3 regions of the Halomonas kashgarensis genome follow, and region 3 is predicted to be linked to each of the others. Evidence: riboswitches for the same ligand, from Rfam matches in the RefSeq annotation. Region 3 holds a riboswitch; each other region holds the start of a gene.
The links. A riboswitch is a leader RNA that binds a small molecule or an ion and turns the genes downstream of it on or off. The one in region 3 is predicted to bind thiamine pyrophosphate.
Positions count from the first base shown of each region.

Region 1 (4,386 bases), 1.2 Mb from region 3:
GGCTGTCCAGGCGGGCGGCTTCCACGACCTCGATCCAGTAGCCGTCGGCATCCTTGATGAAGATGACGTCCTGCATCTTGCCCTGGTCGGAGCGCTTGACGAATTCCACCGCATTGCTGTCGAACCAGGCCTCGGCGGCGTCCAGGTCGGGCACGCAGAAACACAGATGGCCGAAGCCCTGGGGTTCGCTGTTGCCGTCGTGATAAGCCAGGTCGGATTGCGTCTCCGTCCCCCAGTTGTGAGTCAGTTCCAGCAGGCCTTTCTGACTGAATGTCCAGACGGTCCGCTGAGCGCTATCCTCCGGTGGCGCGGTGTGATCGTCCAGATTGGCGAGGAAATAGAGCGAAAACTGCATCTCCTCGAAATCAAGACGCCGCACGACGCTCATGCCGAATACCCGCGAATAGAAAGCCAAAGCCTTTTCCGGGTCCTTGACGCGCAACATGGTGTGGTTCAAACGGAACCCTTGGGTTTCTGCCGGGGTGGGCTGCACCCCGGGGTGTTGCTCGCCCGAAAAACGCATGATTGACTCCTGACCCTATGTTGCGAACTGCCGTTCTTGCCCTAGCCGCGAAGAGACGGTGAAAGAACATATTGATATAGTTAAACTTCCAAGAAGAACTTTTAAGCCTAAGAAATTGATTCTATGCTAGGCAGGAAAGCTTATCACTGCACCTATACAAGGAGAATCCCATGACATTGCGCCTAGGTGACATCGCACCAGATTTCGAACAGGACAGCACCGCCGGCAAGATTCGTTTCCACGAGTGGGCCGGGGATGATTGGGTCATTCTGTTCTCCCACCCCAAGGACTTCACCCCGGTCTGCACCACCGAACTTGGCGAAGTGTCCCGTCTCAAGCCCGAGTTCGACAAGCGCAACACCAAGGCCATCGGGCTATCCGTCGATCCGATCGACGACCACCACGCCTGGGCTGGCGATATCGAGGAAACCCAGGGCCACGGCTTGAATTTCCCGCTGCTGGCGGACAGCGACCGCAAGGTCAGCGACCTTTACGACATGATTCACCCCAACGCCAACGACACCCTGACGGTGCGTAGCGTGTTCATTATCGATCCGGCCAAGAAGATTCGTCTGACGCTCACCTACCCTGCCAGCACCGGACGCAATTTTGCCGAGATCCTGCGAGTGCTCGATAGCCTCCAGCTAACCGACGGCTACAAGGTCGCTACCCCGGTGAACTGGTGCGAGGGTGATGACTGCATCATCGTGCCTTCGGTCAGCAACGAAGACGCCAAGACGTTATTCCCCGAAGGCTGGGACGAGAAGAAACCCTACCTGCGCATGGTCAAGCAACCCAAGAAAGGCAGCTGAATCGAATCGGCCAGCGGTGTAGCATAGGCACCAGTAACGACAGGGGCGCTGCAGGCTTTCATGCAGCTGAGATGTACCCTTGAACCTGAACCGGATAATGCCGGCGTAGGAAGTCGTGATCGGTCTCCGGCCGGCCTTCGTCCGCGCCTGGGAGCGATGATGCCCGCACCACTTGATCTTGCCTCCGCGCTTGAAGCGCTACGCCGCCAGCGTCCGCTGGTGCACAACATCACCAACTATGTGGCCATGAACAGTTCGGCCAATCTGCTGTTGGCGATGGGTGCCTCACCGGCAATGCTACATGCCCGCGAGGAGGTGGTGGAATTCGTCGGCCTGGCCGACGTACTCTCCATCAATCTCGGAACACCATCCCCCGCCTGGGCCGAGGCCATGCTTCAGGCCGCCAAGGCGGCGCAGGTACAGGGCAAGCCGTGGGTACTCGACCCGGTCGCCGTGGGCGCCACGGCTTACCGCCGGCAGTTGGCGGCTACGCTACTCGACGCCTCGCCCACGCTGATTCGAGCCAATCCCTCGGAAATCCTGGCACTCGACGGCATGGCCAACCCAGGGCGTGGCGTGGATGCCACCGACAGTACGGCAAACGCCACCCAGGCAGCCATCCGCCTGGCTCGCCATCATGCCTGCCTGGTCGCGGTAACGGGCGAGTACGACCTGGTCACCGACGGCCAGCGGCATGTTCTCGTTCACGGCGGCCATGAGTTGATGCCCACCGTGACAACCTTGGGCTGTGGATTGAGCGCCGTGGCGGGAGCCTTTATCGCCGCTTCGCCTCGGGACACGTTCAACGCCTGCGTCGCGGCCCTGACAAGCTTCGCCGTGGCCGGGTCCCAGGCCGCCCATGACGCCCGGGGCCCGGCCAGTTTCCAGGTCGCTTTCATCGATGCTCTTTATCAGCTGACTCCCGAGCAGCTGGCGGCCCAGGCCAATGTGGAGGTGACCAATGCGCTGTAACCTTTCCCTTTATCTAGTGACCGACCCCGACTTGTGCCGTGGGCACGGGCTGGAAAGTACGGTGGCCGCTGCCGTTAGGGGCGGAGTCACCATGGTGCAGCTGCGCGACAAGCATGCCAGCGACACCGAAATGATAGCCCAGGCGATACGTCTGAAAGAGATACTGGAAGGCTCGGGCGTCCCGTTGATCATCAATGATCGTCTATCAGTTGCTTTGGAGAGCGGCGCCGACGGCTTGCATGTAGGCCAGAGCGATACTGCCGTCCACGAGGCGCGAGACGCCATGAAGCCCGGCGCCATCATCGGCCTTTCCATTAATTCGCTGGACGAACTGGCTGCGGCCCCCGTGGAAATACTCGATTACATCGGCCTGGGGCCGGTCTTCGCCACTCCCAGCAAGCAGAACCATGCCCAGCCGATCGGGTTTGAGGGTCTGGCGACCCTCGCCCAAGCCAGCCCGCTGCCCAGCGTGGCGATAGGCGGTCTCAAGGCCGAGCATTGCCGTTCCGTACGAGAGGCAGGTGCCCATGGCATCGCCGTGATTTCGGCTATTTGCGGACAGACCGATCCCGAGCAGGCGGCTCGCTCGTTCCGTTTTACCTGACGGCAAAGGTCCAAAGGTTGTTAACTGAAACGACAGCTCCAGCTCGGCGGCACAGTTCAAGCCGTCGGGCGGCGCTTCAGTGTGGTACGCCGGTCGTGATAGGCAATCGCCAAGCCACTACCGATAATCAGCGTACTGCCCACCCATACCCATGCGTCGGGCATTTCCCCCCAGAACCACCAACCCAATAATACCGCCCACAACATGGCGGTGTAATCGAACGGCGCGGCAATCGCCGCAGGCGCATAACGAAACGCCAGGGTAATGAAAGCGGTAGCGCCGATGCCCAGCACACCCGAAAGCAGAAAGCCCGGCCAGTGCCAGGGATGGGGCGCTTGCCACACCCAGGGCAGCAAGGCGGCGGAGATGACCAAGGGAACCAGAGTCATGTAGAACACCATGGCCCATAGATGCTCGTGCTTGCCGTAGCGCCGCGCGGTAATCATCAAAAGCGCGTAGAATACCGCCGCTCCCAGTAGCACCAGCGCTCCCGGGTCGAAAGCGTCGCCCCCGGGTCGCACCACGACTAACACTCCCGCAAACCCCAGCAGCGAAGCGGCAAGTACCGGTGCATCGATACGCTCGCCCAGTAGCGGAACGGATAACAGAGTGACAAACAGTGGCGCCACGAAGGCGATCGCGGTCGCTTCGGCGAGGGGCAGCAGGGTCAACCCCAGCACGAAACAACCCATCGTGCCGGTATAGATCAAGCCCCTGACCAGGTGCACGCCGGGACGCCGGGTGCGCAGCTTGATCAAGCCACCGCTGAAGTGGGCCAACACAGCTATTAGAGGAAGCGATACCAGGGTACGGAAGAAGATGATCTGAACGGGTGAATGGGTTTCCCCCAGCCATTTGGACACGGCATCACCCAGGGCAAGAAACAACACACCCAGGCACATGCAACCGATTCCCTTGAACGACGGTGACATTTTCTCTACTCCAAAAACTCACCCCGCCGGTCCATCAACCGGCGGGGTGCGCAGGAACACACAACGACTACAAGCTGGCGTTGACGACCATGCAATCCATGCCTTCCGCTTGCAGTCGAGTGCATGCCCGATGAGCCTGCTCTTCGTGTAGATCGACGAGACGCGCCCGATAGACCGGTGGCCCCTCCTGCAGGGCATCGACTGCAATACGCGCTTGCTGAAACTCCTGGCTCACCCGCTGTGCAGCTTGCTGGGCCAGATGACGGGCATGCTCAGCCTGACTGAAGGCCCCCACCTGAATACCCCAGTGCCCCGCGGCCGTAGCGGCGAGATCCCGTTCCCGCTGCATGAAACGCTGCAATGGATCATCGGCGGCTGCCAGTGGCTCATTGACGCCTGATGGCGGCGTAGAGGCGGGCTGCGTCATGGCGACTGATTCGCCGGACTGACTCGAGCGGCGTGCCGGCGTGTTGGAGATATCCACCGCCGCCATCAGCGAGCCGCTAGCCGACTGCTGCCGATAAGGCGCCGCATGACCGGGAA
Region 1 is NZ_CP137552.1:3,118,450-3,122,835, forward strand. It holds gene gloA (lactoylglutathione lyase) at 1-523, opposite strand, end outside; gene R5M92_RS14265 (peroxiredoxin) at 694-1,335, shown strand; TPP riboswitch at 1,367-1,464, shown strand; gene thiM (hydroxyethylthiazole kinase) at 1,495-2,307, shown strand; gene thiE (thiamine phosphate synthase) at 2,297-2,911, shown strand; gene R5M92_RS14280 (DMT family transporter) at 2,968-3,843, opposite strand; gene R5M92_RS14285 (D-alanyl-D-alanine carboxypeptidase) at 3,911-4,386, opposite strand, start outside.
Region 1: it holds a riboswitch for thiamine pyrophosphate, as region 3 does, so the genes downstream of both, thiM (hydroxyethylthiazole kinase) here and R5M92_RS08615 (sodium:solute symporter) in region 3, are expected to answer to the same signal.

Region 2 (4,386 bases), 1.6 Mb from region 3:
TGAACGACACATCGGCCACCCATCCCTTTCGCCAGCACCCATCGGGCGAAGGCGTCGGCCTGGGGTCCGTCTCCTGCGCCGCGTCGATCACCAGGCGCAGTTGCCGCCCTGTTGAGACGCGATTCCTGCGGTCGAACGTCACCCGCCATGGCCGAATTCACCACCCCGCACTACCCTTGAAGCGATTTTCGCCAACCTAAGTAGGAATATTCATGCGTGAGCTCTCCCGCAGCAAACAAATCAAGGGTCTCATCGGCTGGCTGGTGCTGGCCTACCTCGCCGCCGCCATTGGTGCCATCGCCTCTGTCAATGCGGCCTCGTTCTACGAAACACTTCAGCAGCCCACGTGGGCGCCGCCAGCCTGGCTATTCGGGCCGATATGGACAACGCTTTACGGATTGATGGGCATCTCCGCTTGGCTTGCCTGGCGCGAACCAGGTTCCCGACCTGCACTGGTGATGTTTCTAGTGCAACTGGCACTCAATGCCCTGTGGAGCTGGCTCTACTTCGTCTGGCAGCTGGGGGCAGTCGCTTTTATCGGTGTGGTAGTGTTGTGGCTACTGATCGCCATCACTCTGATGATGTTCTGGCGCCTCAAACCACTGGCCGGCGCAATGCTGCTGCCTTACCTCGCCTGGGTGAGCCTGGCCTGCGCGCTCACCTGGAGCACCTGGCAGCTCAATCCTCAGATTCTGGGATGATTCAGAAAAGCAACACAACCGGGAAGAGAATATGCAGACGATCGAACTAGGCGGCGACAGCGTACCCCGTATCGGCCAGGGCACCTGGCACATGGGCGAGAATGCCGGGCAGCGCCACGCTGAGTTCAGGGCACTGCGTGAAGGGTTGGACCTGGGCATGACGTTGATCGATACCGCCGAGATGTATGCCGAGGGCGGCGCTGAAGAGATCGTTGGCCAAGCAATTCGCGACCGGCGTGATGAAGTCTATCTGGTCAGCAAGATCTACCCGCACAACGCCAGCACCCAGGGGGTACTAGCCGCCTGCGAGCGCAGCCTGCGCCGATTAGGCACCGACACTATCGATCTATACTTGCTGCACTGGCGCGGCCAGTACCCGCTGAGCGAAACCGTAGAAGCGTTTGAGCGGCTGCGCGAACAGGGCAAGATTCTGCGCTGGGGCGTGTCGAACTTCGACGTTGACGACTTGGCAGAACTCGATGCGCCCGCTTGCGCCACCAATCAGGTGCTCTACAATCCAGGAGCCCGCGGCATCGAGTACGACGTGCTGCCCTGGCAGGCACGACACAGCATGCCGCTCATGGCCTACTGCCCGATCGGGCAAGGCGGCGCCCTGCTGCGCGACGCCGCCCTGCAACGCATCGCCGACAAACACAGCGCCACCCCCGCTCAAGTCGCCCTCGCCTGGGCACTACGTCACCCCGGTGTGATTGCCATTCCTAAAGCCGTGAACCTAGAGCATCTCAAACAGAATTTTGATGCTGATAAGCTCAGACTCGACGACGATGACCTGGCGCAAATCGACGCTGCCTATCCCCCGCCAACGCGCAAGCAGTCATTGCAAATGGTGTGAGGGCGAGCCACTCAACGGCCCAGTACTGGTTTGTGAATACGGTATTTGTGCTGATATGGCTACGCTTTCATAATCAAGGCCGTGCTGCTGGTATGGATTGCGCTAACGGGATGGGGAATGGATAACGCACCGAGCGCAACAAACCCACCGGTTGCCATAGGCATCGCCATCACCGGCTTCAGCCTGATCATCATGCCGCTGACGGCGCCGCTGAGCGGCGGCTCCTGGCACCAGGCAGAAGTGTTCGGCATACACGCCGACCCCACGGCGGTCACCACGCTGGGGCTGATGCTTATCCTGCTGCGGGGGTTCGCCCTCTGTATCGCCGCCATCATCCCAGCACTCTGGCTGGTCGTTTCAGGCCTAACCCTGCAGGTGCTGAATTCCACGGGCGCCGCCCTACTGTTCGCCGTACTGGCGATTTTGTTGGTTGGGCTGGTTTGGAAAAGTATTGAATCCAAGCGATAACGAAGCAGCACCGGTGCCGTTTACGCGGATGAAAGTGGGCTGCGCCATCATGCACCATTGCATCTCCACCACCCGCCTTCTACACTCCGCTAACGAACAGCTTGACGGGGTGCCGGTGAAATCCGGCTGAGATGGCGCAGGGTGAGCATTTTTTGCTGCCAAGTGCTGGTCCCGCTGAACCTGATCCGGCTAATGCGCTGCTACTCACACTACGAGCGGCGCGGGTACCGGCGTAGGGATCAAGCGATGGCCATGGCTAGCTCTCTCACGATCGCACGCCACCTTTCCGCGCCATTCCCTCGGTCTTATTCGCCCACCCTCCGGATCATCATCACCGGAGGCATCATGGGTTACCGCTTTACCGATCTCACCACCGCCTGCCAAGAAGATTGGCGCGCCTATATCGAGCACGATTTCGTGCGCCAGCTGGGTAGCGCCACGCTGCCTGAGGCATCGTTTCGACACTATTTGAAGCAAGACTACCTGTTCTTGATCCACTTCGCCCGCGCCTACGCGCTGGCTGCCTATAAAAGCCCCACCTTGGCGGATTTACGCCAAGCCCATGAAGGAATGAAAGCCATCGTGGATGTGGAGCTGGGCCTGCTCGTCGGCTTTTGCCAGGAGTGGGGTATTTCCGAGCAGGAGCTGGAAGCGCTCCCCGAAGCCAGGGCCACGCTCGCTTACACCCGCTATGTGCTGGATACCGGCAACCGCGGCGACTTGCTCGATTTGCACGTGGCGCTGGCCCCCTGCCTTTTCGGCTACGGCGAAATCGCCAACTGGCTGAACGCCCAAACTTCTACTCTGCGCGGCAGCCAAAACCCGTTTGATGCCTGGATTGCCATGTACGAAGGCGACGAGTTCCAGGCCGCCATGCAGGAGGAGCTTGCGTGGCTCGATGCTCGCTTGGCCGATGTCACCCCCACTCGTTTTCGTGAGCTCAGCAAGATCTTCCGTGATGCCACCCGCCTGGAAATCGACTTCTGGCAGATGGGCCTTGAGCTGATCGATCACGACCTTTCTGAATAACCACCAACAATACAGAGAAACCATCATGATCAGGACCGTCAAGAGTAAAACCGCCCACTTTCTCGCCGAAACCGCCCAGGTGGATGCCGCTGCCGTGGCCCCGCTGCCCGGCTCGCGCAAGGTTTACGTGGAAGGCTCGCGGCCAGATATTCGCGTGCCGTTTCGGGAAATCATTCTCTCGCCCACCAAAACCAGCGGTGTGGATGAAGAGAACCCGCCGCTGCTAGTGTACGACACCTCCGGCCCCTACACCGATCCCAACGCCCAGATTGATTTGCGCCGGGGCCTGCCAGAGCTGCGCCGGGCCTGGATCGAAGAGCGCAACGACACCGAGTTTATGGATGGCCCCACCAGCCAGTACGGCCAGCGCCGCGCCAACGACCCCACCCTTGCCCAGCTGCGTTTTGATCTGACCCGTACCCCGCGCCGTGCACTCTCTACAAAGGACGGGCGGACTGGAAACGTGACCCAGCTGCACTACGCACGCCAAGGCGTCATCACGCCGGAGATGGAGTTCATCGCCCTGCGGGAAAACCAGCGCCGCCAGGCGCTGGGAACGTCAGAGGTTGAACGCATCCTGGGCCACCAGCATGCGGGCCAGAGCTTTGGCGCCAGCATTCCGGACGAGATAACGCCAGAGTTCGTTCGCGATGAAGTCGCCAGAGGTCGGGCGATCATTCCCAACAACATCAACCACCCTGAAAGCGAGCCGATGATCATTGGCCGCAACTTTCTGGTCAAAATCAACGGCAACCTGGGCAACTCGGCGGTAACCTCCTCCATTGAAGAGGAAGTGGACAAGATGACCTGGGGCATCCGCTGGGGCGCGGACACCATCATGGACCTCTCCACCGGGGCCAATATCCACGAAACCCGCGAATGGATCATCCGCAACTCACCGGTGCCGATCGGCACGGTGCCCATTTATCAGGCGCTGGAGAAGGTCAACGGCATCGCCGAAAACCTCACCTGGGAGGTCTTTCGCGATACGCTGATCGAGCAGGCCGAACAGGGCGTGGACTACTTCACCATTCACGCGGGGGTGCTGCTGCGCTACGTGCCGCTCACCGCCAACCGCGTCACCGGCATTGTGAGCCGTGGCGGTTCCATCATGGCGAAGTGGTGCTTGTATCACCATCAGGAGAGCTTCCTGTACACCCACTTCGAGGAGATCTGCGAGATCTGCAAGCAGTACGACGTGGCGTTCTCCCTCGGCGACGGCCTACGCCCCGGCTCGATTGCCGATGCCAACGACGAAGCGCAAATGGCCGAGCTGAAAACCCTGGGCGAACTCACCCACATTGCCTGGAAGCACGATGTGCAGGTGATGATCGA
Region 2 is NZ_CP137552.1:314,502-318,887, reverse strand. It holds gene R5M92_RS01345 (TspO/MBR family protein) at 213-701, shown strand; gene R5M92_RS01340 (aldo/keto reductase) at 733-1,554, shown strand; gene R5M92_RS01335 (hypothetical protein) at 1,672-2,022, shown strand; TPP riboswitch at 2,118-2,278, shown strand; gene tenA (thiaminase II) at 2,368-3,051, shown strand; gene thiC (phosphomethylpyrimidine synthase ThiC) at 3,077-4,386, shown strand, end outside.
Region 2: it holds a riboswitch for thiamine pyrophosphate, as region 3 does, so the genes downstream of both, tenA (thiaminase II) here and R5M92_RS08615 (sodium:solute symporter) in region 3, are expected to answer to the same signal.

Region 3 (4,386 bases):
CCATACAGCCCAACCACCGACACCTATCGCCCCCAGAGCCAGCCCGGCCCACCAAGGCGCAGGCCGTGGCGGCACGACGCGAACCACTCCCCAGGCCAAAGCCGCAAGCCAGGCCGCAGCCGCCAGCGGCAAGGCCTGGCGCAAGCTGGAATGCCACACTCCTGCCGCCAGTTCGACCGTGCCCACCCCTACCAGCAGCGCCATCAACAAAGCATCGCCGCGCCCTGAGGCTTGCGTTGAATAGCGGTACCCACGCTGTCTGAACCAGGCAAGCAGCCCCCACCCCAACATGACGGCCAGCCCCAGCCAATAGCCCAGGGGCACCAGCAGCGGTAATGTGGTGATTGCCATAGCCTGCATACAAACTTGCCCTGTCATCCATGAAAAGGGATTTAACCGTACTTAGTAGTTATTTGTGGCCTTCGACGTTATTTCGTTCATTTCGTCGTTCGCCTCTCATCGTGTTTACATTTTTTTCATCTTCACCCTATCCCCGCCTCCCTTGCCCAGTAACGTCAGGAAGAGATAGCGAAAATACGCAGGCACTGCCATCGCCGCCAGCATCTGCTGATCCACTTCCGCAAGACGCCGTGGCGTGGACATGTCGATGGCATTGAGTTGCGCCAGACCGGTGATACCCGGACGCGCATCATAGACGCCACGCTCGGTACGCTCCTTGATCAGCTCATATTGCGAGAGCAGGCACGGGCGAGGCCCCACCAGGCTCATGTCACCCTTCAAGACATTCCACAACTGGGGCAACTCGTCCAGTTTGGTCCGCCGCAGGAAACGACCGAAGCGAGTGATCGAGGATGCATCGACCAGGTGAGAGGCAACCCAGCCGGTATCGCATTTCATGGTCCGAAACTTGAGCAGCACAAACGGCTGGCCGTGATACCCCACCCGCTGCTGGCGGAACAAGGGGGAACCAGTTTCCCAGTAGCCGACCAAGGTCAATAACACCATTAACGGCAGTCCAATCAAAAGCCCCATGGCAGCAAGCAGAACGTCAAACAAACGAAGCATTTTAGCCATGATGCAGACCTTTGGTGGTTGCCGAAGGCGCTCGCCAGCCGTGCCATGTATGACCGTGCTGGCGGGAAGTAAAGCTACTGATTGAATATTAAAGGTAACACCGGCGCCAAACCGGTGCGGCGGCAAAACGCCACCAAGAGGTAGGGTTTTTTCTCAATCTCAAGCGGCGACAGGACACTGACTTTCTCAACAGCCGCAACAGGAGAGACCTAAAACTTCATAAGCTCAGGCGCTGCTTTTTCGGCATCATCCAGGCAAACAACAGGCTGATGACGAGCGAGGCGACAAGCGCTCCCAGAAAAGGGGCCAGGGTGGGAATGCTTTCCGGAAAGCTTGCCGTCATTATCCCCGCCTGCAAACTGCCCTGAGAAACCCAACCGGGCAGGATGGCTCCAAGCATACCGGCGACACCTCCCGCAACGGCCGCCGCAGGCCTCATGCGCTGCCACAGGCCCAGCAGGACCGGCACCACGATGGCGGCGCACAGCAGGTCGGCAATCAGAAACAGCCGCAGCACGGAAAGCCCCTGCAGCGCCACGATGACCACCGGCACCATCAGCGCGATCGTCACCAGCCGGGCGACAAGAATCGAACGTCCTTCTTTGTTCAGCCCCGACTGGCCCGACCCCGCCACCACCAGCGAAGCGATACCGCTTTGCAAGGTATCCACGCTGGAAGCCACCAGCGTTACTGCCAGCACTAGTGCCGGCAAGGCAAGCCAGTCGGGCGCCTGAGATAACAGAGCGAAGAACGGGATCGGCGGTTCGCCCAGAGCGACCCCGCTCATGGCGGCCAGTATGCCCAGCGCCCCCACCATCATCACCACTACCACGGTGGTGGTGGCGCCCAGCCACGCACCACGCCCGAGCGCGACATCGTCCCGCGCCGCCCAGACCCGCTGCCAATAGCCTTGATGAAAGAGATTGGCGGCGGTGACCGCTATCACCAGGGTCAGCGCCACGCTAAGCTCACTGCCCAGGGGAGCCGAAGGCAGCGCGGCCGGAGCCGGCATAGTGGGCAGACGAACCAGGGCCACGCCGCCCACCACGCAGAGTAATGCAAGCAGCAGCCAGGCTTGCCAGCGGTCGGTTGCCAGGCTCGCCCGCAACCCTCCCATCACGGTATAGAGCAAGGTGGTCAACGCGATGCCGACCACCACCAAGGCAGGGGGCACATCGGAAAGCAGTGCTGTTATCGCACCGATGGCGGTGAGTTCCGCCGCCAGAAAGCACGCCATATAGAGTACCGAAACGGCCGATACCCAGCGCCGCACTCCGGTTCCGTAACACGCCTGGGCGAACTCGCCGATGCTGCGCCCTTCTGGAAGATGACGGCGAATCCTCGGCCCGTAGAGTCCCAGCACGATGAAGGGCAGCGCCGAACCGACGGCATAACCCGCCAGGGCCAACGGCCCCACGAAGGCGCCGATTTCAGGTGGAGCGAAGAGAATCCAGGCGCCCATGCCCGAGGCCAGAAACGAAAGCCCCAGGCTGGAAGCCGATTGCGAGTTGCGGGCGGTAATGTAGTCATCCAACGGGCCATCGGCCCGGCGGGCACGCAGCCCCAGAAAAGCAAAGCACAGCAGTGCCGCGCCGAGCGCGGCCGAGATCAGGTAAAGCATGTCGCACTTCCTCCGCCGGTATGAGCCGGATCAGGTTCCAGGGTCAGCACTCGGCTTTCTCAGCCCCCGCGGCGTCATGACCGGCGGGGCTCCCCTGGCGACAGTGAATGGATTGTGGTTTCGACCGTGGCCGAGAGCGCCATCATCGGTAAACGCTGGCGCCATGTAAAGCGCAGACAATTCAGCCAACGCGACGAGCTGTCATTTTTCCCGGGGCAGCCGCCCCATCAGGTAGAACTCCTCGTTGGGCGGTGTTCCGGTCAGGGTAACCAGGCGATTGGAAAGACTGAAGAACGCGGCAATGGCACCGATATCCCAGATATCGTCCTGGCTGAATCCCGCCTCGCCCAGGCGTATCCGCCATGTCTCGGTCAATTCACCCACCTCCAGCCCGCAGTGCAGGGCAAAATCCAGCATGGTCCGGTGGCGCTCGCTGAGCGGGGCGGCACGGTGATTGATCGCCACCTGATCGGCGAGCAGCGGATCCTTGCTGTAGATGCGTACCAGGGCACCGTGGGCCACCACACAGTAAAGGCACTGATTGCGGGCACTGGTCGCCACCACGATCATCTCCTTTTCGGCCTTGGTCAAGGTATCGGATTCGCGTTCCATCAAGGCGTCATGGTAGGCAAAAAACGCCCGAAACTCGGCAGGACGATGCGCCAGCATGAGAAACACATTGGGCACGAAGCCCGCCTTTTCCTGTACAGCGAGTATCGTGCCTCGAATATCCTCGGGCAGGGTTTCCAGGCTTTCCGGAATGGGGAAGCGGCTAAGGGATGCGGTCATGTTTTTACCTGTTTGTTGTTAATTTATTATCGAGTTGATTTGAAGCAGGAACGAACCTTCAGCGGCTCTTCCCATACACCGTTGCGCTCGCCATACTGCGGTAATCAATACTTTTCCCTGAGCACCCGCCGTCAGCGTAGCGGACCAGTACCGACAGGAAAACAGCAATGCGCTATACCGAAGCCAAGGAACATACTCAAGGTCGCCTGCATGAGCTGTTTGCCGATCCGTATCACGCCTTTCGCAATAACGCCGATGAACGCCAACTGCATATTCGCATCATGCTGCACTTGTTGGTAGCACGGCCCATGCAGCGGGGCCATCTCACCCTGCGTGTGATCCACGGCTGGCAGAATGGCGTCTTCGATCCCGAAGCCCTGCACAACGCCGATTATCCGCTGACCTGTGTGGAAGACCTGGAAGCCGCCATGCACGCCTTTCGCGCGGCAACCGCCAGCGGTCGCGACTTCCCCAGCGATGGCGCCTCGCTTCTCGCCGAACCCCTGGCCCGGGCGCTTGCCAAGGCCGAAGCCAAGGGCGAGAACGTGGACATTTCTACCCGCACGATTCCCGCCCGTTGGCCGGCGTTCGAGGGAGGGCTGACACTCTACACCTTCTTCAAGATGTACCATCGCTTGGTTTACGGCGAGGACGACACGTACCGTTGCGCCCACTGTCTTACCAGCCAGGGCATGCGGGAACTCCACGAGTTTCATCTGGAAGAGGGAGAATTCGCGGTGGTGATCCCGCCGGGGCCGGACTACAAAAGCGAAGACAGCGTGTTGGTGATGCACGAAAGCCAGCTCGTGCCCATGGCTAAGCTGCTACTGGAAAGCATTCCCCTGTTAGAGAACTTCTAAGTTCCATTGACGTTTCACTCACACAGCTGCGGCCCCGAGATGCTCGGGGCCGCTTTCGTATACTCAATCTAACGGCAACGC
Region 3 is NZ_CP137552.1:1,877,574-1,881,959, forward strand. It holds gene R5M92_RS08605 (O-antigen ligase family protein) at 1-360, opposite strand, end outside; gene R5M92_RS08610 (sugar transferase) at 466-1,035, opposite strand; gene R5M92_RS08615 (sodium:solute symporter) at 1,253-2,656, opposite strand; TPP riboswitch at 2,646-2,762, opposite strand; gene R5M92_RS08620 (peroxidase-related enzyme) at 2,858-3,445, opposite strand; gene R5M92_RS08625 (hypothetical protein) at 3,613-4,305, shown strand.